Regions from separate parts of the Micromonospora sp. WMMD961 genome, predicted to be linked through region 3. Evidence: riboswitches for the same ligand, from Rfam matches in the RefSeq annotation. Region 3 holds a riboswitch; each other region holds the start of a gene.
What was found. Region 3 has a riboswitch for cyclic di-AMP ahead of O7614_RS15590 (transglycosylase family protein). Riboswitches for the same ligand answer to the same signal wherever they lie in the genome.

Region 1 (7,837 bases), 3.1 Mb from region 3:
TGGTGTGCAAGCAGTTGCACGACAGTGATGGTTCCTTCGCCCGCCTTGATTACCGCTCCGAGCTTCCCTAATGTGAGGCACCGACCGCTGTGGGTCGTCTGCCTCGGCCCTTCCCTCACGCGAGGCGCCCGGCGGTCGGTTGCAAAGGAGTCGGTGCCGGTGGCAACCATGCCCCCTCATCGTCACGACCTGAAAATGTCTGCTCGGCCAGGGCGCCTCCGCCGCGGCGCCCACCGCCTGCTGGTCCTGGTCGCCGCCGCCGCAGTCGGCGCCGGTCTGCTCGCCGCGCCGGCGCACGCCGAGCCCACGGTCGACGAGATCGAGGCGCAGATCGACAAGAAGTGGGAGCAGTTGGAGCCCACCATCGAGCAGTACAACAAGGTTCGGGCGCAGCTGAAGGTCAACCGGCAGAAGTCGGCAGACCTGCAGAAGAAGATCGAGCCGCTGGCGTTGCAGAGTGAACTGGCGCTCAACCGGGTCGGCGACCTCGCGTCCCGTTACTACATCTCCGGCCCGTCGCACGACATCGGATCGCTGCTGGTCAGCGTCAAGCCGGACACGCTCACCGAGCAGCTCACCGTCCTCGACCGGCTGGCCGCGCAGGAGCGCAAGGAGGTCGAAAGTGTGCTGGCCGTGCGGGCCAAGTACGACGGCGAGAAGCAGAAGTTGGACGCGCTGATCGCCACCCAGACCACGCAGCAGAACGAGCTGGCGGCCAAGAAGAAGCAGATCGACGCCGAGATCAAGCAGCTTGAGGCGTCGATGCCCAAGACCACGGTCAAGACCGCCGGCTGCCCGACAATCAACGGTGTGACCAGCACGGCTGCCCAGAAGGCCATCAAGACCGCCTGCCAGCAGGTCGGTGATCCGTACGTCTGGGGCGCCACCGGGCCGAACTCGTTCGACTGCTCGGGCTTGACCCAGTACGCCTACAAGTCGGCCGGGATCTACCTCACTCACCACACCGGTGACCAGTGGAATGAGGGCAAGGCGGTCGCGCGAGCCGATGCCCGCCCCGGTGACCTGGTCTTCTTCTTCTCCGGCCTGAGTCATGTGGGGCTGTATCTGGGTAACAACCAGATGGTGCACGCGCCGCGGGCCGGCAAACCGGTGCAGGTGGCCAGCATCAACACCATGCCCGTGGCCGGTTTCCGCAGACCCGGCTGATCCACGAGCGTGACGAGGGCCCCGGTCGGACGACCGGGGCCCTCTGTCGTCACTGGACCCGTCCGCACCCTCGGTAACCCTGCCCGACCGGTACGGAGTGTCACGGCCGCACGGGTTGCGGATCGGTAACAGGCGTCTCTACTCTGGTCATTTGTCGGCCCGACAGCAGCTCCGCCCAGCCCGGGCGGTAACGGACCGACACCGCCGAGTCGTTTCCGAGCGAACCGGGGACCCAGGTCCCTCGGGGTGAATCCGCAGCCACTGCGGTAGGGCGCCGACTTCCCGCCCGAACCCGTCAGCTAACCCGGTAGGCGGTCAGGAAGAAGGAGTACGGAACCCCGGTGGCACTCCATGCCCCGCGGCCGTCGTCCGAGCGGTCGGCAGCAGCCGGCCCGACGTCGATCGTGCCGCGCCCACGCTGGTCCCGCTTCACCGCCGCTCTCGCCGCGCTGGTCGGCGTCGCCGTCGTCCTGACCGGCAGCGCCGCTGTGGCCCACGCCGACCCGTCGGTCGCCGAGATCGAGCGCCAGATCGACGAGGACTGGAACAAGCTCGAACCGATCATCGAACGGCACAACGCCACCCGGGCCGACCTCGCCGTCAAGCGCAAGCAGGCGGACGCCCTGGCCACCCGGATCGCCCCGCTCGAACAGCAGGTCGACGCCGCGATGGACAAGGTCAGCGCGCTGGCCGTGCGGGCGTACAAGGGCGAGACCGTCTCGACCGTCAACGCGATGTTGGGCAGCTCGTCACCCAGCGAGGTGGTCAGTCAGCTCGAAATGCTCGACCGGTTCGCGCACAACCAGCAGCAGGACGTACGCGAGGTGGCCGACCTGCGGGACGAGTTGGCCGCGCAGAAGGCGCCGCTGGACGAGATGGTGGCCCAACTGACCCGTACCGAGGCCCAGTTGGCGGCGAAGAAGAAGCAGATCAACGAAGAGATCGACCGGCTGCAGAAGCTGCGCCTCAAGGTGTACGGCAACGGCGGCGGCGGCCCGCTGCGTCCGGCGCCCTGCCCCGCCAGCTATCCCGGCGGCGCTGCGGGCACGGCGGTCAAGTTCGCCTGCGCGCAGATCGGCAAGCCGTACGTGTGGGGCGCCGAGGGCCCGAACTCGTACGACTGCTCCGGGCTCATGCTGGCCGCCTGGGCGAAGGCCGGTGTGTCGTTGCCGCACAACGCCGCCCAGCAGAGCCGAGTCACCAAGGACGTCAGCAAGGCCGACCTGCGCCCTGGCGACCTGGTCTTCTACTACAGCGACATCCACCACGTCGGCATGTACGTCGGCGACGGCTGGGTGGTGCACGCCTCACAGGCCGGCCAACCGGTCAAGATGAAGAAGGTCGACGACGGCCCGATCCACAGCTACGGCCGTCCAGGCTGATCGAGAGTGACCGAAGGGCCCGTCGCGATCCCGTCGCGGCGGGCCCTCGCCGTCAGGCGGTCAGCGGGTCGGCCAGGTGCGCCAGTGCTGCCAGGCGCGACTCGGTGTCGGGCCCCGCTGGCCCTGGTAGCGGGATCCGTAGACCACCGAGCCGTACGGGTGCTCGGCCGGCGAGGAGAGCCGGAAGATGCAGAGCTGCCCGATCTTCATGCCCGGCCAGAGGGTGATCGGCAGGTTCGCCACGTTGGAGAGCTCAAGCGTCACGTGACCGGAGAAGCCCGGGTCGATGAACCCGGCGGTGGAGTGCGTGAGCAGCCCGAGCCGGCCCAGTGAGCTCTTGCCTTCGAGTCGGCCGGCGAGCTGGTCGCCCAGCGAGATGACCTCAAGCGTCGACGCCAGCACGAACTCGCCCGGGTGCAGCACGAACGGCTCGCCGTCGGGCACCTCGACCGCCGAGGTCAGGTCGTCCTGTTGCATCGCCGGATCGATGTGCGTGTAGAGGTGGTTGTTGAACACCCGGAACAGCCGGTCGAGTCGGACGTCGATGCTGGAGGGTTGGACCAGCGTGGGCTCGAATGGTTCCAGACCCAGCGTGCCGGCCTTGATCTCGGAGACCAGGTCGCGGTCGGAGAGCAGCATCGGACCACCATAGCGAGGCACGCGATGACCAGCGTGTCGAGGTCGCTGATCGTACATTTGTTCGATAGAATGCTCGCATGGCTTCCTGGTCCGATTTCGCCGCCGACGAGCCCCGCCTCGCCGACGGGATCCGCGTTCTCCTTCAGCAGTACGGGCCGGGCTTCGGCTATCTGGCCACGGTCCGCGCCGACGGCGGGCCCCGCGTTCATCCGGTCTCCCCGGTCATCACGGACGAGGGTCTGTTCTGCTTCATCATCGACTCTCCGAAACGCCGTGACCTCGAACGCGACGGCCGTTACGCGCTGCACTCGTTCCCTCCGGAGGAGAGCGACGACGAGGCTTACGTGGCGGGGCGTGCTCGTCCGGTGACCGATCCGGTCCGGGTGGCGCAACTGGCGCAGAGCGCCCGGGCAGAGCCGCAGGTCGACTGGCGGCTCTTCGAGTTCACCGTCGACGTGGCCATGTTGACCCGCCGTGAGCAGCAGGTCACCGGCGTTCCGGGCGTCGCGCCGGGCCGGCCGGCTGTTCGGGTCTGGCTCGACCCGCACGCCTCGTCGGCGGCGGCTGCCCCCGTCTCCGTACCGCCGGCTCGCCCGACCCGCCTCAGCCGTGACGTCCAGTGCACGGCCGCCTGACCGCGGCCCGAAAGACGTCGGTGCCGGCTCCGTCGTGGCGGAGCCGACACCGGGTGTACGCCCGCCCCGCCCCGGCGCCTCCCATGATCGACTACGCGTCAATGACGTCGCGGTGTCCCGCCAGCTCGGATACCCCGATTTTCAGCAAGCCGAGTGGATCAGCGGCGGGCTGGGGAGCCTGGGTGCACAGGCTCGACGTCTCGGGTACAGTGGTGCCGCTTGCGGGTGTAGTTCAATGGCAGAACATCAGCTTCCCAAGCTGACAGTGCGGGTTCGATTCCCGTCACCCGCTCCACCACGAAGGCCCGGCCAGGATTCAAATCTTGGGCGGGCCTTCGGTCTTGCAAGGTCACCTCGTCGAGCTTCCGGCCATCGGCTGCCGCGGCGGCCTCGCCCGTGCATCAGCGCCGGCCCGAGTGGTTGTCGGGCACCGCAGGCACACCCCTGCCATGAGCTACGACTCAGAACGCTCGCACGCGGGGTGTCGTGCGGCGGCCGGTGACCCGCGGGCCTCTGCCACGTCGGCAAAGCGGGGGCTCTTCATATTCGTGGCAAGATCTGCGGGGTGCAGGTCGGGTTACTTGGTCCATTCGAGGTCCGCACGGACGACGGCACCGTCATCGACGTGCCCGGTGCACGGCTCCGTGGGCTGTTGACCGCCCTCGCGCTCAGCCCGGCTCACGTGGTCTCGAAGGCGACTCTCGTGGACTGGATCTGGGGTGAGAGCCCGCCCACCGATGCGGCGAACGCCCTGCACCGCCTGGTGTCCCGGCTGCGAAAACTGCTGCCGGACGGTGCGATCGAGGGGCAGACCGACGGCTATCAGTTGACGGTGGCACCGGAGTTCGTCGACGCCGTACGGTTCGAACGCCTCGTCGGCCAGGCGCGTGACGACGAGGGTCCGCAGCGGGTCCGGCGGCTCCGCGAGGCCCTCGCCCTGTGGCGGGGTGCGGCCATGCAGGACGTCGGTGTGATCGACAGCGCGACGTTCGAGGCGGCGGTCACCCGACTGGAGAGGCTGCGCCTGACCGCTGTGGAGGATCGCTTCGACGTGGAGATCAGCCTCGGGCGCGGTCCCGAGCTGGTCGAGGAGTTGACCGACCTGGTGGCCGCGCACCCGGTGCGGGAACGGCTCGTCATGTTGTTGATGCGTGCGCTCGCCGCGAGCGGTCGGGACAACGAGGCGCTGCTGGTGTACCAGCGCACGAGCGAGGCTCTGGCCGACGCGTTGGGTGTCGATCCCTCGCCGGAGCTTTCGGCGTTGCACGTCGCGTTGCTGCGGGGCGAGTTGGGCCGGCGGGAGGAGAACCGCAAGACCAACCTCCGGGCCGAGTTGAGCAGCTTCGTTGGCAAGGACGACGCTGTCGCCCGGGTGGGTGCGCTCGTCGCCGCACATCGGCTCACGACACTGATCGGACCGGGTGGCTCGGGGAAGACCAGGCTGGCCACGGAAACCGCGCGCCTGATGCTCGATGACCTGCCGGACGGGGTCTGGCTGGTCGAGCTTGCCGCGATCGGCGCGGACGGTGACGTGGTGCAGGCGACGCTCGCCGGGCTCGGGCTTCGGGACGCTCTGCTCGGCGAGGCACCGAACCTGGAGCTGATCGATCGACTCGTCGCCGCGATCCGTGAGCGGGAGGCGCTGCTGATCCTGGACAACTGCGAGCACGTGATCGAGTCGGCGGCGGTGGTCGCCCATCGACTTCTCGGAGAGTGTCGGCGGTTGCGGATCCTGGCGACGAGCAGGGAGCCGTTGGGCATCACCGGCGAGGCGCTGTGGCCGGTCGCTCCGTTGGCCCTGCCGGCCCTCGACGCCGACCCCGCTGAGATCGAATCCTCTCCCGCAGTCCGGTTGCTGCGGGATCGAGCGGGCGCTGTACGCAGGGATCTGGCGCTCGACGCCCACACGTCGTCGACGATGGCGCGGGTGTGTCGGGCGCTGGACGGGATGCCGCTGGCGATCGAACTGGCTGCGGCCCGGCTGCGCACCATGTCCGTCGACCAGCTCGCCAGGCGGCTCGACGACCGCTTCCGCCTGCTGACCGGCGGCAGCCGTACCGCGTTGCCCCGGCATCGGACGCTGCGTGCCGTGGTCGACTGGAGCTGGGAGCTGCTGACCGACGCCGAACGAGCGGTCCTGCGCCGGCTCTCGGTGTTTTCCGGCGGGATCAGTCTGGAAGCTGCCGAACGGGTGTGCGCCGACGACGTGGTCGAGCGGGAGGAGATGCTCGAACTGCTCACCGCGCTCGCCGAGAAGTCGCTGCTGGTCGCCGAGGGCGACGAGGCGCCGCGCTACCGCATGCTCGGCACGATCAAGGAGTACGCCGCGCAGCGGCTCGCCGAGGCGGGCGAGTCGGATCTCGCGCGCCACGCACACCTGGCCTACTTCACCGACCTCACCGAGACGGCGGAGCCGCACCTTCGCCGCGCGGACCAGCTGCGGTGGCTCGCCACCCTCGAACTCGAACACGACAACATCGGTGCCGCGATGCGCGGTGCGCTCGCCGCCGGCGAGGCGGAAGCGGCGATGCGGCTGGCGGCCGGTGGCGGCTGGTACTGGTGGCTCGGCGGCCATCGGACCGAAGGGATGGAGCTGATCACCGCGGCCACCGAGACGCCCGGCGAGGTGACCGACGAGATCCGGGCCACGGTGTACGCACTGGTCGTGCTCTTCATCAACTCCGGGCCGGGTGACGAGCGCCAGGCGGCGGAGTGGATCCACAAGGCGTACGAGGTCAGCCAACGCAGTCACGGCAGCCACCCGGGCGTGGCGCTCGTGGTCCCGCTGGAACGCATGCTGCGGGCTCCGGACGCGATCCTGGCCGCGTGGGAGCCACTGTTGGACGACGAGGATCCCTGGGTGCGTGCGCTGGCCCGGCTGCAACTCGGCAAGATGCGGATCATTCTCGGCCAGCACGGGCCGGAGGTGGACGCGTACTTCGAGTCGGCGCTCACCGAGTTCCGGGCTCTCGGCGAGCGGTTCGGGATCTCGTTCGCCCTGACCGAGTTGTCGGAGCTGATCGCCGTACGCGGCGAGTTCGCGCGTGCCTGCGGGTACTACGACGAGGCGGTCGCGGTGGTGACCGAGGTCGGCACCGTCGAGGACATCATCCGGATGCGCTCGCGACAGGCTCAGCTGTACTGGTTGTTGGGCGACGAGGAGTCCAGCGCGTCGGCGCTGGCCGAGGCGCGGCGGTACGCGCGACGGGTCACGTGGCCGGGAGCGCTGGCCGTGTTGGCGCTGTCGCAGGCGGAACTCGCCCGCTGGCGTGGCGACGCGGAGGAGGTGGCGCGGCAGATCGATGTCGTGGCCGGCCTGTTGCGCGACGAGGCCGAACAGGCGCACATCCGCGCGGTGACCCACGACCTGCTCGGGTACCTCGCCGACGATCTCGACGAGGTCCGTCGGCACCGCGCCGCGGCCTGCGAGGCGGCTGCCGAGACGGGTCACGCGCCGTCGATCTCGCAGGCGCTCGTCGGAGTTGCGGACCTCGCCCTACGGCAGGACCAGTACGAGCAGGCCGCGCGCCTGCTCGCGGCGAGCAACTCCGTCCGCGGACGGCCAGATCGTTCCCACCCGGACGTGGCCCGGATCGAGCAGACAGTGCGGCGCCGCCTCGGCGATGTGGGAATCGCAGAGGCGGCGCTGGAGGGCACTCGGACGAACTGGAGGGAGTTGGTCGCGGTCACGCTCGCTTCGTGAACGTGGACCGCGCCCACAGGTAGCCGACGAGTGCGATGGCGACGCACCAGGCGAGGGCGGGGATCACGTCGCCGGCGGACGGCGTGCCGTTGAGGAATCCGCGCAGGGTCTCGATGATCGGCGTGAAGGGCTGGTATTCCGCGAACTCGCGGAGCCCTGGCCCCATCTTGTCCGCCGGCACGATCGCGCTACTGAAGAACGGCAGCATGACCAGCGGTACGGAGGCCAGCCCGGCGGTCTCCGGTGACTTCGCCGACAGGCCCAGCGCGACGGTGAGCCAGCCTGCGGCGAAACCGAGCAGCACGACGATG
Region 2 (7,837 bases), 980 kb from region 3:
CACCTGTCCGTTGTGGTGGGTGGCGCGCTGGGCGACGCGGGTGCTGACCAGCCTCGCCGTCGTCGCGGCCCTGGCGCTCGGCGCGGGCCCGGCCTCGGCCGCCGTGCCACCTCCGTTCGCCCTCGGCGCACTTCCGGCAAGCTGCCCGTGCACCTGCGCGCAGGAGGCCGTGCACGAGGCGCAGGGGGCGACCGAGGGGCCGGTCGAGGAGGCCTCCGCGGCGTGGTCGGTCGCCGCGCAACCCGCGCCCCCCGAGGCCGGCGTCGCGAGCGGGTCGTTGCCGGTGCGCACGGCCGGGTCCGACCGGCTGCCCCTCGTCCACGGCCCGAGCGGCCGGGCACCCCGGGCGCCACCCGGGCGCTGAGTCGCCTGGGCGCCACCCGGGCGCCGAGTCACCTGGGCGCCACCCGGGCCTGAGTCACCCCGGGCGCCACCCGGGCCTGAGTCGCTCGGGACGAGCGTCCCGCCGCCGCGCCTGTCGACCCACCAACTCCGCGCCCCACCGGCCCGTGCTCCGCCGTGGCCCGGTGGCCGGCGCGACTTCCCATCGCACTGCTCTCTCCCCGAGGTGCCGACCATGGAGACCGCTGTCTTCTACCAGTTCGTGACCGAGGTGCCGCAGGCCGCCGCCATCTGGTCCACCCTGTTCCTGCTCGCCCTGGGCGTGCTCGCCCTGTTGGTGGCCCGCCCCGAACGGGACCGGCCCTCGGACGATCCGCGCCCGGCCGCCCCCACCGCCCGGGAGGTGGCCGCCGCGGAGGCCGTCGACCGGCGTCGGTACGCCGAGGAGGTGGCGGTCGCCGCAACCGGCGCGGCCAGGACCGCGCAGCGGCGACGCGCTGCCTGGCTGACCGCTCAGGAGGAGATGGAGCGGGCCTGGGGCGGTTACGAGGAGGCGGACACCGCCGCCCGTCGCTTCGCCGGTGCCGGGGCGCTGCCCACCCCGTACACGCCCCGAACCCCGGCCGAGTACGCCGCCCGGGAGCGTTATCTGCACCGGGCGGCGATGGCGGCGTACTGGCGGGGCGACCTGACCATGACGCAGCTCGGCGACGTGTTCGCGCACCGGCGCGGCTGGGACCCCCGGCGGCACCCGGTCGAGCAGGAGGTGCTGCTCAGCCGGGCGATCCGGGACGCGAGGCTGGCCGACTACGAGACCGCGGCGGCCCGGGAGCGGGCTGCCTGGCGGGACGCGGAACTGGCTGCCGACTCAGCGTGCGTCCTCGCCACCGAGGCCTACGCGGCGGCGGCCCGGCTGCGACCGAACCCGCTATCCGCCCGGCGATCGGTGACCGGTGCGTTCCGACCGGCTGTCGTGGCACGGTGGCGCCCGGCCCGGGTGAGTTGAGCCCGATCCGTGACGTGAGCCGGCTCACGCTGACGGGGAATCGGGCGTCCGGCGCGATCGGCGCGATTCTTCCGGTGATTCTGGTCGCGTTCTCGGCGGCCTGTCCGGTTATCGCCCACAGGCGTCGCCGCATCCGCTTGTCCCATCGAGTCACGTCATCGGCAATACGCGCAGAAATTGCCGCCCCGATTTAGGTTTACGCAGGTGAACCTGGCTTGGCAGGGCGTGGAGTGACCAGTAGTGTCGTCCCGTCCGGTGCGGTAACCGATCGCAAGAGGCGACGCCGCGCCGACCCGCTCAATCGTGATGAACGAACCGGGGACCCACTAGTAAGTCCGGGGTGAATCCGCGAGCCACGGCCCGCGGTAGGGCGATCTTCCCGCCCGAATCCGTCAGCTAACCCGGTAGGCGGTGTCGGAAGGAGTTCCATCCTCGTGCAGCACCTTTCCACCCCTCGGTTGTTCCCTCGCCTCCACGGCGCAGCGGTGCCCCCGCTCATTCGTCCAGTGACGGTGAGCTGACCCCCCGGGTCATCGCCTGACCGCCCGGCCGCGCCGGGCGTTCCCCTGAGCGGTTCACCATCCGCGGACCACGGTCCGCGCGCTGGCGCCTGCCCGGATGCCGGTCCGGTCGCCGGTGTGCCGCTCTCCCCCCGATCCGTGGAGGACCCCGTGAAGCACACCCTGCAGCGTCAGCTCCGCCGTTTCGCCACCGAGCGCCCGTACCAGATCGTCGCCGCCTCCGCCGCGGCCCTCGCGATCGCCACCACCACCGGCGCCCTGCTCACCACCGCCGACGACGCACCCGCAAACCAGCGCACCGCGACCACGGTCGCCGAGATGCGCAGCGACGTCGCCGCCTCCCGCAGCGAACTGCGCGAGGCGTCCCCGTCGGCCAGCGCCGCGCCGACCACCGCCGCCCCGGCCACCAGCGCCGCCGCGCCGGTGGCCAAGGCCAAGGCCAACCCGGACCTGACCCGCAAGCCGACGCCGCCGAAGCCACCCGCGACCAAGGTGCTCGACTACGACTACGAGGCGCAGAACACGTACTACAACTGCGGTCCGGCGGCCACCCGTAACGCGCTCAGCGCCGCCGGTATCGACCGCACCCAGGAGGAACTCGGCGCCGAACTGGGCACCACCGAGATGGGCACCAACTCGGCCGAGGACACCACCCGGGTGCTCAACGCCGAGGTGAAGGGCTCCCCGTACCGGACCCGGATGTTCGCCGGCGCGCCCAGCCCGGCCCAGATGGACCGACTCCAGGCCGATGTCGTCAAGGCCATCACCGACGGCCGTGGCGTGGTCGCCAACGTCGTCGGCGACGCCACCGACACCGACGGCGGTTGGCACTCCTACGGCGGCGGGCACTACATCGCCGTCGTGGGTTACAAGGACAACGGCCGCACCGTCCGGATCGCCGACTCGGCGAACGCGGCCGACCCGTCGTACTGGATCACCACCATCGACCTGGCCAACTGGATCGCCAGCCGGGGCTACTCCGCCTGACCCGGGCACGCTGGATCGCCGCGGGCGCCGTCCCCCACAAGGGGCCGGCGCCCGCGGCGTCTTCGTCGGTGCCGTCGGTGTCTCGCCGGGAGTTGCGGGGATGACGACTCTCGTACCGGGCCGTGAACCGTGGGAGACTGCGGCCGTGGTGGATGAATCGGGTGGTCAAGCCGGTCGCGGGCCGGTCCTGCTGCTCCTGCACGGGATGGGTACGACCGGGGACGTCTGGTTGCCGTGGGCACCGTTGCTGGAGCAGCGCTGGACGGGGCGGTGGCTGGCACCGGACCTCGCCGGCCACGGCTGGGCGGGGCCGCTGCCGTCGTACACCTTCGCGGGGTTCGCCGACCGGATAGCGCGCGGCCTGGCGGCCAGTGACCGGCTGGTCGTGCTCGGGCACTCGCTGGGCGGTGTGGTCGGCCTCGCGCTGGCCGCCCGCGCCGCCGGCACGCCGGTGGACGCGGTGGTCGGGCTGGGCATCAAGGCCGTCTGGTCACCCGACGAGCTGACCCGCGCCGCCGACCTCGCCACCCGCCCGGTCAGCTGGTTCGCCACCCGAGCCGAGGCGGCCCGCCGCTACCTGCGGGTGTCCGGCCTGGCCGGCCTGGTCCCGCCGGACCACCCGGTGGTGGACGCCGGCCTGCGTCAGGTCGACGGCCGGTGGCGCCTCGCCATGGACCCGACCGCGTTCGCCGTCGGTGAGCCCGACCTGGCCGCGCTTCTCGCGGCGACCGACGTGCCGGTCGTGCTGGCGCGCGGGGAGCACGACCCGATGGTCACCGACGAACAGCTCAAGGAGTACGGCGTACCGGTCACCACGCTGCCCGGTCTCGGCCACAACGCCCACGTGGAGGACCCGGCGGCGGTGCTGGCGCTGCTCGACCCGTACCGCTGAGGAGCTACACCGGTGTGGGCGCGGCCAGCTCGTCCGTCGCCGTCAGCTCCCGGCGCGCGGCGGTGAGGAATGCCTCGGCGTACGACTCGGCCGGGAAGTCGCCCAGGTAGCGGCGGCGGGTGGCCCAGCGCGCCTCGGCCAGCGGGTCGGTGTCCAGCAGGTCCGTCAGCACACCGTCCACGTTGGACATGTCCCGGCGCAGCACGTAACCCGAACCGGCCAGCGGGAACCGCTGCACGAACCGGTCACCCGCGTCACCCATGTCGGTGACCGCGTACGGCTTGCCGGAGTAGAGGTAGTCCGAGATCACCCCGGACACGTCGGAGACCAGCGCGTCGGAGGCGTTGACGCACTCGGTGAGGCTCAGCTCCCGGGCCGCCGCACCGAACACGTGCTGCCGGCCGGTGCGGGCCCGGTCGGCGGCCAGCACCTCGGTCAGCCGGCCCAACTGGCGCGCCGACGCCGGGTTCTGCGCGGTGTACGGGTGAGCCCGCAGGATCACCGTCGCACCGCGCTCCAGCAGCCGGCGCAGCAACTGCTCGGCCACCGGCAGCGAGCAGTAGTCGGCGTCGGCGTGGTGCCCGGTCCAGGTGGGGGTGTAGAGCACCGTGGGGTGGGCCAGGCCCCGGGCGGGCTCCGGGCGTACCTGGATCGACTCGACCTGCGGGCGACCCACCACCACGAACTTCTCCGCGGGGATCTGCACCCCGGCGCGGGCGTACCTGTCGATCGCGGCCGGGCCGGCCACGAAGATCCGGTCGAAGATCCCGGACACCGGGTTGGCGCTCGGCGCCTTGTCGCTGTCGCCGTGGTGCAACTGCACGTGGGTGAGCTGGGTGAAGCGGATGCAGTGGCTGTTCTTCGCCCCGTGGTTGACGTAGAACGCCGCCCGAATGCTCGGCACCAGGGCCTCGTCCATGGCCCGCAGGGTGGGGCAGTAGACCACCGGAGCGTCGGTGGCCGCCGCGATCGGTGCCAGGAACTCCGGCTCGCGGAGCACGACCAGGAAGGGCCGGCCGATCCGTTGCAGGTACGGCAGCCACATGGTGACCTGGTATTCCGAGCCGGGCGGGGCGGAGAAGTAGAGCACGAACTCCGGCTGGTGCCGACGCAGCGCGCGGCCCACCGCCCCACCGCCGACGCCCGGCCGGAACCGCCGCCGAGCCAGGTCCAGGGCGACCGTCCCGGCGCCCGCACCGACCAGCAGACTGGCGACCAGTGGCACCACGGCAGGCACTGTCAGCGCGGCGGCGAGGGCCACCACGGCGAGCAGCCCGAGTAGCGCGGTGCCGAGCTGGTCGGCGACCAACGGCGTCCAGGCGCGAACCGGCAGGTTCGCCGTCCGCATCTCCAGATTGCCGGCGGTACGCAGCGGCCCCACCAGCAGCACCAGCCCCAGCAGGACCAGTGCGGTGGCGACCAGCGCCAGGTCGACACCGTCGTCCAGCCGACGCCAGTAACCCACCAGGACCGCGGCGGCGATCAGCGTCGTCTCCGCGACGAGGTCAGCACCGGGCCGGATGCGCTGCTCGACGGCCGAGGCGACCACGGCCGCGACGGCCAACGCCAGGCCCCAGCCGGTGCCGTCGGTGAGCGCCAGCACGACGAAGGCCAGCACGGCCAACCCGGTGCTCAGGCAGCGGGCAGCCAGCTTTCGGACCAGGTCGCCGCGCATGTCGCTCCGTTCGTGGTTCCGCAGCCGTGGGCGTCAGTTGGCCGACGCCACGTCGGCCGGCGTCTCGACCTGACCCGGCCCGGCCTGCGCCGGCACGCTCGGCGTGGCCCCGTCCCCGGGCGCCCGGCGTACGTCGATCACCTGGCCGGTCAGGTCGGAGATCAGCACGTCCAGGGACGACTGGGCGACGGCCTCCGCGGCGAGCAGCGTGTGCTCCGGCTCCTCGCCGAAGGCCCGCGTCCGCATCGGGGTGGCGGTCCGCTCCGGGTTGATGCAGTTGACGCGTACGCCGACGTCGGCCCACTCGTCGGCGAGCGCCTGGGTGAGGTTGACCAGGGCGGCCTTGGTGGCCGAGTAGAGCGCGTAGCGGGCCCGCCCCCGGGTGTAGGAGCTGGAGGTGTAGAGCAGCAACTGACCCTTGGTCTGCTGCAGATAGGGCAGCGCCTGGCGGGCGATGGTCACCGGGCCGACGAAGTTGACCTGGAGCACCCGGTCCATGGTCTCCTCGTCCATCTCGGCGAGTTCGCCCCGCTCCAGGATCCCGGCGGTGACCACCACGTGGTCGATCCGACCGGTGGCCTCGAACGCGGTCGTCAGCGCGGCCTCGACGTCCTCGGCCCGCTCCACGTGGGTGCCGGTGCTGGAACGGCTGAACGGGAAGACCTGGGCGCCGAATCGACGGGCCAGCTCGGTCAGCTCGTGGCCGATGCCGTAGCTGCCGCCGAACACCACGATGGTGCGGCCGGTCAGCTCCTCGCTGTAGCTGCGGTGGTCGGTCAGCCGGGGTGCCTGCGCCGCCGCGAGCTGGAAGAGCTTGTCGGCCAGGTGCACGTCGACCGGGTGGGTGACCTTGATGTTCTCGTCCGAACCGTCGATCACCTTGATCGGGGTGCCGGGCAGGTAGCGCAGCACCACGCCGCAGTCGTCGGTGGCGGCGAAGTTCGGGTCACCCTCGGCGATGCGGTACGCCTCGCGGATGGTGGGGGAACGGAACGCCTGCGGGGTCTGCCCCCGGCGCAGCCGGGACCGCACCGGGATGTCGGTGATGCAGTCGTTGTCGTCCACCTGGATGATCGTGTCCGCGGACGGGATGGCCACGTCCACGGCGTCGTAGGTCCAGAGCGCGTTGACGCACTCACGCACGATCCGTCCGCTGAGCAACGGGCGCACCGCGTCGTGGAAGAGGATGTTGCAGTCCGCCGGGCCGACCGCGTCCAGCGCGATCCGGGTGGTGGCGTTGCGGGTGTCACCACCCTCGATCACCTTGGTGACCTTGCGCAGGCCGGCCTTCTCGACGATCTGCTGGGCGTCGTCGACGTGACCGGACGCCATCAGCACGATGATCTCGTCGATCTCCGGTGCCGCCTCGAAGACCGCCAGGGTGTGCTCGATGATCGGCTTGCCGGCGATCTTCAGCAGCTGCTTCGGGATGCCGAGGCCCAGCCGCGTGCCGGTGCCGCCGGCCAGAACCACGGCCACCGTCCGCGAGGGCCGCCACGGCGTCGGGGTCTCCGCTTCGGCGTCCGGGCCAGTGGTCTGGTCCTGCGTCATTGCCGGATCCTCACTCTCAGGGATGCGTAAACGGAAGGTTCCGCCCGAGCGGCGACGGGATGAACCTTAACGCGCGGACCGCGCCGCCCCAACGCGGGCGACGCGGTCCGTGGCGTCGTGTCGATGCCGAAGGTGCTACTTGCTGTTCGCGTACGCCTCGTAGGCGCGGACGACCTCGTCGGTGGGGCCGTCCATCCGCAGGACGCCCGATTCCAGCCAGATCGTCCGCTCGCAGGTGTCGCGTACGGAGGAGAGCTGGTGGCTGACCAGGAACACCGTGCCCGCGCCCTCGCGCAACTCCCGCACCCGCTGCTCGCTGCGCTTGCGGAAGCCCTTGTCGCCGGTGGCGAGCGCCTCGTCGATGAGCAGCACGTCGTGCTTCTTGGCAGCGGCAATGGAGAACCGTAGCCGGGCCGCCATGCCGGAGGAGTACGTCCGCATCGGCAGGCTCGCGAAGTCGCCGCGCTCGTTGATCCCGGAGAACTCGATGATCCCCTCGGCCTGCTTGGCGACGTCGTCGGGATGCATGCCCATCGCCAGGCAGCCGAGGGTGACGTTCCGCTCTCCGGAGAGGTCGTTGAGCAGGGCGGCGTTCACGCCCAGCAGAGACGGCTGCCCCTGGGTGTAGATCGCGCCCCGGTTGACCGGCAGCAGACCGGCGATGGCCCGCAGGATGGTGGACTTGCCGGAGCCGTTGGTGCCGATCAGCCCGATCGCCTCGCCCCGGTACGCGGTGAAGGAGATCCCCTTGACCGCGTGCACCTCCCGGATGTTCGGCGCGGAGGTGCGCTTGACCAGTCGGCGCAGCGCGGCCACCGGCGTGGTGCCACCGCCGGCGCCCTGGTGCACCCGGTAGATGATGT
Region 3 (7,837 bases):
GAGGTGGCACGTCTCTTCGTGGTGCCGAGGGCCAGAGGGTCGGCGCTCGGCGGTGCCCTGCTGGACCGGGTTCGGCAGTGGGCGAGCGCACGTCGGATCGATCTGTCGCTCGAGGTGACGTCCGACGGTGCCGCGGCCGCAGCCCTGTACGAGCGCACCGGCTGGCGGTACGCCGGAACCAGCACCGCACCGTGGACCGCACCAGACGGCAGCGCGGTGTCACTGCGTCACTACGTGCTGTCCTGCGACGCCGTGCCGGCCATCACCGCGAGGCGTCGGGCGAGCAGCGCCGCGGCGTCGCGCAGTTCCGGAGGCTCCAGCACCTCCACCTCGTAACTCAGACGTGCGAGGTGCGCCGCGAGCCAGTCCAGGCGCTCCCCGCCGACGACCAGCACGCACCACCCGTCGCGGTCGTCCTCGACCCGCCCCACCTGGGGCGGCACCGACTCCCGTACCTGGTCGGACGTCGCGCGCACCCGTACCCGGGCGAGATACCGGTACGACGCCTCGGTCACGGCCCGCTGCACGAAGGCGACCGGGTCCGGGTGCTCGCGCGCCCGGAAGCGCCAGGTCGTCGCGACCGCGGCACCCATTCGGTCCAGGCGAAACGTCCGCCAGTCGTCGCGGTCGACGTCCCAGGCCATCAGATACCAGCGACGACCGGTCGTGACCATCCGGATCGGCTCGACCGTCCGCTCGTGTTGCCCACCGGTGCGAGCCTCGTAGGCGAATCGCACCCGCACGGCATCGCGGCAGGCCCGAGCCAGTGTCACCAGCAACTCCGCGTCGATCTCGGTCACCGGGCCCACGAGCGTCGCGGTGGCGCCGTGCACCGCCCGCACCTCGGCACGCAGCCGCGCCGGCATGACCTGGTCGAGCTTCGCGAGGGCCCGCAGGGCCGCCTCACCCGCCCCCGCGATCGTGCCGCCCGAGGCGAGGCGCAGCGAGACCGCCGTCGCGATCGCCTCCTCGTCGTCGAGGAGCAACGGCGGCAGCCGGCTGCCCGCACCGAGCTGGTAGCCACCGCCGACCCCCGGCACCGCGTGCACGGGATAGCCGAGCGTGCGTAGTCGCTGCACGTCGCGACGCACGCAGCGGTCGGTGACACCCAGCTCGGCGGCGAGGTCTGCGGCCGTCCAGGATGGCCGCCGCTGGAGCAACGCCAGCAACCGCAGCACCCGTTCGGTCGTCGCCTCGACGGTCACCCGCCGATCGTTGCACGAAATGCGGAACGTTTCTGTCCGCTATCTGGGAGAGGCTTGGCCCATGACCGACCGAGATCACGAGATGGGAAACTGACATGGCCCGCGACGTGCAGATCACCGTCGACTGCGCCGACCCTGCGGGGTTGGCGGCGTTCTGGGCCGAGGCTCTCGGCTACCAGGTGCAGGGCCCACCCGGGAACTTCGAGTCGTGGGAGCAGGCGCTCGACGCGATGGGGGTGCCGCCGGAGAACCGCAACGACGCGTCGGCGGTGGTGGACCCCGAGGGGTCGCGACCACGCCTGTTCTTCCAACGGGTCCCCGAGACCAAGCAGGTCAAGAATCGCGTACACCTCGACGTGCGGGCCGCACCCGGGCTCGAGGGCGACGAGCGGATGGCGGCCCTGGAGAAGGAGGCCGAGCGGCTCGCCTCGTACGGCGCCACCCGACTCAGTCGCCACGAGCCCGCTCCCCCGCTGGGCGCCGGTCACCTGGTCATGGCCGACCCGGAGGGCAACGAGTTCTGCCTCGACTGAGCGGCCGTTCGCCCAGCTCACTGCCGTGCCCGCCGGGTGCCATGCGAACATGTGTACGTGTCGCCCGGCGCCAGCATCCTGCACGCCGACCTGGACGCCTTCTACGCGTCGGTCGAGCAGCGCGATGACCCGCGGCTGCGCGGCCGGCCGGTCATCGTCGGCGGAGGCGTGGTCCTCGCCGCCAGCTACGAGGCGAAGGCGCGGGGCGTCCGCAGCGCGATGGGCGGCCAGCAGGCGCGCCGGCTGTGTCCGGACGCGATCGTGGTGCCGCCCCGGATGGCGGCGTACACGGCGGCGAGCCGAGCGGTCTTCGAGATCTTCCGGCAGACCACGCCACTGGTCGAGGGGCTCTCCATCGACGAGGCGTTCCTGGACGTGGGCGGCCTGCGTCGGCTGGTCGGGCCACCGGCTGACATCGCCGCGCGGCTGCGTCGGGAGGTTCGTGAACGGGTCCACCTACCGATCACGGTGGGTGTGGCCCGCACGAAGTTCCTGGCGAAGGTGGCCAGCGGGGTGGCCAAACCGGACGGGCTGCTGGTGGTCGCACCGGACGCCGAGGTGGCGTTCCTGCACCCGCTGCCGGTCGAGCGGCTGTGGGGCGTCGGCCCGGTCACCTCCGCGAAGCTGCGGGAGCATCGGATTCGTACCGTCGGCGAGGTGGCGCGGCTCGGCGAGGCCGCGTTGGTGTCGCTGCTCGGGTCCGGCGCCGGGCGGCACCTGCACGCCCTGGCGCACAACCGTGACCCGCGCGCGGTGCAGGTCGGTCGGCGACGCGGCTCGATGGGCGCTCAACACGCGTTGAGCCGTACCCCGCATGCACCGGCGGAACTGGACGCCATCCTCGCCGGTCTGGTCGACCGGGTCACCCGCCGGATGCGGGCGGCCGGGCGGTCCGGACGCACTGTGGTACTGCGGCTGCGCTTCGGCGACTACAGCCGGGCGACCCGCTCGCACACCATCGGCAAGGCGACCGCGGACACGACTCCGCTGCTCGCCGCCGCGCGCGCCTTGCTGCGGTCGGCCCAGCCCGAGATCGACAGTCGTGGTGTCACGCTGATCGGTGTCTCGGTGGGCAATCTGGACGACAGTCCAGTGCAGCCGGAGCTGCCGTTCCACCGCGACCCGGGCGCGGAGCTGGACGCCGCGGTGGACGCGGTCCGCGACCGGTTCGGCTCGACGGCGCTCACCCGCGCGGTGCTGCTCGGCCGGGAGCCGGGCGTCGAGATGCCACTGCTGCCGGATTGACCGATCTGCGTGCGGTGTCCACGCGAGGGGTTGCGACCGGAGACACATCACAGCAGGTCGGCGGTTTAGCCAGCGACTGACGGGTGACCCTTGAGGGGTACAGCCTGACAAGGGGGACCAGCATGTCCGACGACACCAGCAACCGAGTGAGCCGTAGCGCCGAGCGCCCGCACGACGTGACCGACCCGCTGCTCTGGCAGTTGGCGGTCGACGTGCTGAGCGCCCACGAGCCGGACGACGAGGACCACTGCCGCAACCTGCAGTGCGCCGGGCAGGCCTGGCCGTGCGCCGCCCGCCAGGGCGCCGAGCACTCACTGCGCCTGTCCCGCGGTGCCTCTGACGCCGTCGAGTTGACGATCGACGGCGGGACCGACCAGGTGGCGGCCTCTCGCTGGGGTCGCAATGCCGGCCCGGTGGCGTCGCGTCGAGCGCCGAAGGCGTCCGCCTCGGCGGCGTGACCCGAAGCCGGCCCGACCACCCGGGCTGACCAGCACCGTACACACGAACGCTCGGCCGGTGACCCGGCCGAGCGTTCGTGTGCGGACGGTCAGAGGCTGAGCTTCTGCCCCGGGAAGATCAGACCGGGGTCGGTCCCGATCAGCTGCCGGTTGTGCTGGTACAGCGCCTGCCAGCCGCCGGACACCTGGTGCGCGTCGGCGATCTCCGAGAGCGTGTCGCCCGGCTTGACCAGGTACGTCTGGCCGCCTGCCGGCGGCGCGGTGCGTTCGTGGCTACGGGTCGCCGGCTGCTCGCCGCGCGACGACCGCTCGGTGGGCTTCCCGGTGGACTTCGTCGACGACTTCGTGGCGGGCTTGGTCGACTTCGTGGCCGAGCCGCCCGACGAGCCGCCCTTCTTGCCGCAGGTCGGCCACGCGCCGATGCCCTGCCCGTCGAGCACCTTCTCGGCGATGGCGATCTGCTCGCCGCGGCTGGCCAGGTCGGCGCGGGCGGCGTACTTCTTGCCGCCGTAAGCGGCCCAGGTGCTCTGCGAGAACTGCAGACCGCCGTAGTAGCCGTTGCCGGTATTGATCTTCCAGTTTCCGCCGGACTCGCACTGGGCGATCGCGTCCCAGTTGACCGCGGCCTGCGCCGGGGCGGTCGGGCCGAAGAGGGCGACGGCGCCGGTGACCGCGCCGACGGCCAGGGTGCCGACGGCGAGACGGCGGGTGGTGACCCGTCGATGACGGGGCGTGTAGACAGACGTCATGTGAGCTTCCTCCACGCCGGCGAGGTGAGCTGTCGGGTTCGGGCCGAGGAGCCCGGCCGCGCGGTGGCGGCTTCACCCCGAGGTGACGTGCACCGAGGAACGTGGGTCCCCCGCTCCTGCCCGGGTGACTGGGTTCCGACGGCCGGGGGCAGGATTAGGCGTTGCCGGCCGTGGTGTCCGCAGTGGCGAACCCGACCGACGTTAGGCACGGTCGGTGACGATCGCCCAACCCCTGTGAAGTTCTTCACCGGGGTACGCGGGGCGCCGCCCGCAGCGGTTGCGGCTGGTCGGACACTGTGCAGGGATCACAGTGGACCGTTTCGGATCAGGCGTCGTGAAGGAACATGACCACGGGGCGGCGCAGCGGATCGACGTGTCGCTCGCCAGAAAATCGACGTGTCCGTTGGCGATCGGAAACTCGACGCCGGACGCCGGATCGGCCGGCGGGCCCCTGGTAGGGCGGCCCGCCGGCCGGAGGGTCGACCGTCTACAGAGTGCGCGCCAGCCGGTCGGCGAGCGTCCGGGTGAAGCGGGCCGGGTCGGTCAGCTCACCGCCCTCGGCGAGCACCGCCAGGCCGTAGAGCAGCTCGGCGGTCTCGGTCAGGGCGGCGGTGTCGCTGCCCTGCTCGTGGGCCTTGCGCAGCCCGGAGACCAGCGGGTGACCGGGGTTGATCTCCAGGATCCGCTTGGTCGGAGGCACCTCGTGCCCCATCGCCCGGTACATCTTCTCCAGGGTCGGAGTGAGGTCGTGGGCGTCGCCGACGACGCAGGCCGGTGAGGTGGTCAGTCGGGACGACAGCCGGACCTCCCGGACGCTGTCGCTCAGGGTGGTACCCAGCCAGTCGAGCAGGGTCGCGAACTCCTGTCGCTGCTGCTCGCGCTCGGCCTCTGCCTGCTTCTTCTCCTCGTCGGTGTCCAGGTCGATCTCGCCCTTGGCGATCGACCGCAGCGGCCGGCCGTCGTACGCGCCGACCCGCTCGACCCACACCTCGTCGACCTGGTCGGTCAGCAGCAGCACCTCGTGGCCCTTGGCCCGGAACGCCTCCAGGTGCGGAGAGTTCTCGATGGCGGCCCGGGACTCGCCGGTGGCGTACCAGATGTCGCTCTGCCCGTCCTTCATCCGTGCCACGTAGCCGGCCAGGTCGGTCGGCTCGGTCGCGTCGTGGGTGGAGGCCACCGACAGGATGTCCAGCAGGGTGTCGCGGTTGTCGGTGTCGTCGATCAGCCCTTCCTTGACCACCGCGCCGAACTCGGTCCAGAAGGTGCGGTAGCGCTCGGCGTGGTTGGCCTTGAGGTCCTTGACCGTGGCGAGGATCTTCTTGACCAGCCGGCGGCGGACGATCTGGATCTGCCGGTCCTGCTGGAGGATCTCCCGGGAGATGTTCAGCGACAGGTCGTGCGCGTCGACCACGCCCTTGACGAAGCGCAGGTAGGTCGGGACGAGCGCCTCGCAGTCGTCCATGATGAAGACGCGCTTGACGTAGAGCTGGACGCCTCGGCGGCCCTGTGGGGAGAACAGGTCCAGCGGGGCGTGGCTGGGCAGGAAGAGCAGCGCCTCGTACTCGAAGGTGCCCTCGCCCTTCATGTGCACGACCTCGAGCGGGTCGGCCCAGTCGTGGCTGACGTGCTTGTAGAACTCGTTGTACTCGGCGGCGTCGACCTCGTCACGGGGCCGCGCCCAGAGCGCCTTCATCGAGTTGAGCGTCTGCACCTCGCTGGTGGCCGCCTCGCCGTCGGCGCCGGGGCGCTCGACGGTCATCCGGATCGGCCAGGCGATGAAGTCGGAGTAGCGCTTGACGATGTCGCGGACGGTCCACTCGGCGGTGTAGTCGTGCAGGTTGTCCTCGGTGTCGGCCGGCTTGAGGTGCAGGGTCACCGTGGTGCCCTGCGGTGCCTCGTCCACCGCCTCGATCGAGTACGTGCCCTCGCCGGTGGACTCCCAGCGGGTGCCGCCGGTCTCGCCGGCCTTGCGGGTCAGCAGGGTGACCCGGTCGGCGACCATGAACGCCGCGTAGAAGCCGACGCCGAACTGACCGATCAGGTCCTGTGAGGCGCGGGCGTCGGCGGATTCGCGCAGTTGGCGCAGCAGCTCGGCGGTGCCCGACTTGGCGATGGTGCCGATCAACTGGACGACCTCGTCGCGGGTCATCCCGATGCCGTTGTCGCGCACGCTGAGGGTGCGGGCCTCCTTGTCGACCTCGAGCGTCACGTGCAGGTCGTCGGTGTCGGCGACGAGGTCCTTGTCGACGAGCGTGGCCAGTCGCAACTTGTCCAGTGCGTCGGACGCGTTCGAGATGAGCTCCCGCAGGAAGACGTCCTTGTTCGAATAGATCGAGTGGACCACCAACTGGAGGAGCTGACGCGCCTCGGCCTGGAACTCCAACGTTTCGGCCTGGTTGCTCACACCGTCTCCCATCTCGGCTCGTGCGGGGTTTCGCGGAAAGGATACGAGCAGTCACCGGCCGGGGTGCTGCCGCATCCGGGTCGCATTCCCGATTGAGGGGGGTGCCGCTGTGACCTAGCTGACTTTGGTTAACAGAAGTCAGGTGGGATAGCGTGACCGCCATGAAGATCTCTGGAAGCACCGCCCTCGTCACCGGCGCCAACCGTGGCTTCGGCCGCCACCTGGCCGCCGAACTCCTCGCCCGCGGCGCCACCGTCTACGCCGGTGCCCGCAACCCGGACAGCGTGGACCTGCCCGGCGTGACGCCGGTGCGCCTGGACATCACCGACCCGACCTCGGTGGCCGCCGCCGCCGAGCTGGCCGGGGACGTGACCCTGCTGGTCAACAACGCCGGCATCGACACCGGCACCGATCTCCTCGACGGCGACCTGGGCCTCGTCCGGCAGGAGCTGGAGACCCACTACCTCGGCACCCTGTCGATGGTCCGGGCGTTCGCTCCGATCATCGCCGGCAACGGTGGCGGGACGATCCTCAACGTGCTCTCCGCGCTGTCCTGGATCAACTTCCCGAAGCACGGGGCCTACGGCGCCGCCAAGTCCGCCGAGTGGGCGATGACCAACGCGCTGCGCGTCCAGCTCGCCGAGCGGGGCGTCCGGGTCGCCAGCCTGCACGTCGGCTACATGGACACCGACATGGCCGCGACGGTGACCAGCCCGAAGTCCGACCCGGCGGTGATCGCCCGACTCGGGGTGGACGGCATCGAAGCCGACGCGTACGAGATCGTCACCGACCAGACCAGCCGGCAGGTGCAGGCCGGGCTGGCCGGCGGCGTGGCCACGCTCTACCCGCAGCTTCCCTGACCCACGACGCCGCGTCGGCAGGACGGGCCGCCGCCGGTTCGACCGGCGGCGGCCCGTCCTCGTCGGTACGCGGTCAGCCCGCCCGCAACGCCACGTCGTCGGTCACGAAGCTGGTCTGCCGCGACGGGTCCTCGGTGCCGGTGAGCCGAGGGTCAGATGCCCGAGACACCTACAGATACCGACGCATTGGGCATCGGTCGTTCGTCCTGTACCGCCGCCGGTTCGACGGTGGGTACCGGCGTCGGCACAGATGAGTAGAGGTGCCAGGATGGGTAGGTAATGCCAGCAGGGGTCGTCGGGCCCGGAACGGGGGCTTGCGATGGGGCCGGGTCGAGCGTGACACGACCCAGCATTGACCTGTTCAGCGGCGGCGGCGACACCGG

Region 1: it holds a riboswitch for cyclic di-AMP, as region 3 does, so the genes downstream of both, O7614_RS01915 (NlpC/P60 family protein) here and O7614_RS15590 (transglycosylase family protein) in region 3, are expected to answer to the same signal.
Region 2: it holds a riboswitch for cyclic di-AMP, as region 3 does, so the genes downstream of both, O7614_RS11695 (C39 family peptidase) here and O7614_RS15590 (transglycosylase family protein) in region 3, are expected to answer to the same signal.

Annotation. Positions count from the first base shown of each region.
Region 1 covers NZ_JARUBJ010000002.1:387,295-395,131, forward strand. The annotation lists gene O7614_RS01910 (C40 family peptidase) at 154-1,167, shown strand; cyclic di-AMP (ydaO/yuaA leader) riboswitch at 1,360-1,495, shown strand; gene O7614_RS01915 (NlpC/P60 family protein) at 1,509-2,549, shown strand; gene dcd (dCTP deaminase) at 2,610-3,188, opposite strand; gene O7614_RS01925 (pyridoxamine 5'-phosphate oxidase family protein) at 3,266-3,823, shown strand; tRNA gene O7614_RS01930 (tRNA-Gly) at 4,045-4,118, shown strand; gene O7614_RS01935 (BTAD domain-containing putative transcriptional regulator) at 4,389-7,526, shown strand; gene O7614_RS01940 (ABC transporter permease) at 7,510-7,837, opposite strand, start outside.
Region 2 covers NZ_JARUBJ010000002.1:2,470,548-2,478,384, forward strand. The annotation lists gene O7614_RS11685 (hypothetical protein) at 1-364, shown strand, start outside; gene O7614_RS11690 (hypothetical protein) at 578-1,348, shown strand; cyclic di-AMP (ydaO/yuaA leader) riboswitch at 1,633-1,774, shown strand; gene O7614_RS11695 (C39 family peptidase) at 2,008-2,856, shown strand; gene O7614_RS11700 (alpha/beta hydrolase) at 3,002-3,748, shown strand; gene O7614_RS11705 (CDP-glycerol glycerophosphotransferase family protein) at 3,753-5,423, opposite strand; gene O7614_RS11710 (bifunctional cytidylyltransferase/SDR family oxidoreductase) at 5,457-6,974, opposite strand; gene O7614_RS11715 (ABC transporter ATP-binding protein) at 7,110-7,837, opposite strand, start outside.
Region 3 covers NZ_JARUBJ010000002.1:3,452,103-3,459,939, reverse strand. The annotation lists gene O7614_RS15615 (GNAT family N-acetyltransferase) at 1-336, shown strand, start outside; gene O7614_RS15610 (YafY family protein) at 231-1,205, opposite strand; gene O7614_RS15605 (VOC family protein) at 1,301-1,738, shown strand; gene dinB (DNA polymerase IV) at 1,796-2,983, shown strand; gene O7614_RS15595 (hypothetical protein) at 3,106-3,441, shown strand; gene O7614_RS15590 (transglycosylase family protein) at 3,531-4,190, opposite strand; cyclic di-AMP (ydaO/yuaA leader) riboswitch at 4,190-4,361, opposite strand; gene htpG (molecular chaperone HtpG) at 4,678-6,606, opposite strand; gene O7614_RS15580 (SDR family oxidoreductase) at 6,756-7,454, shown strand; gene O7614_RS15575 (ATP-binding protein) at 7,791-7,837, shown strand, end outside.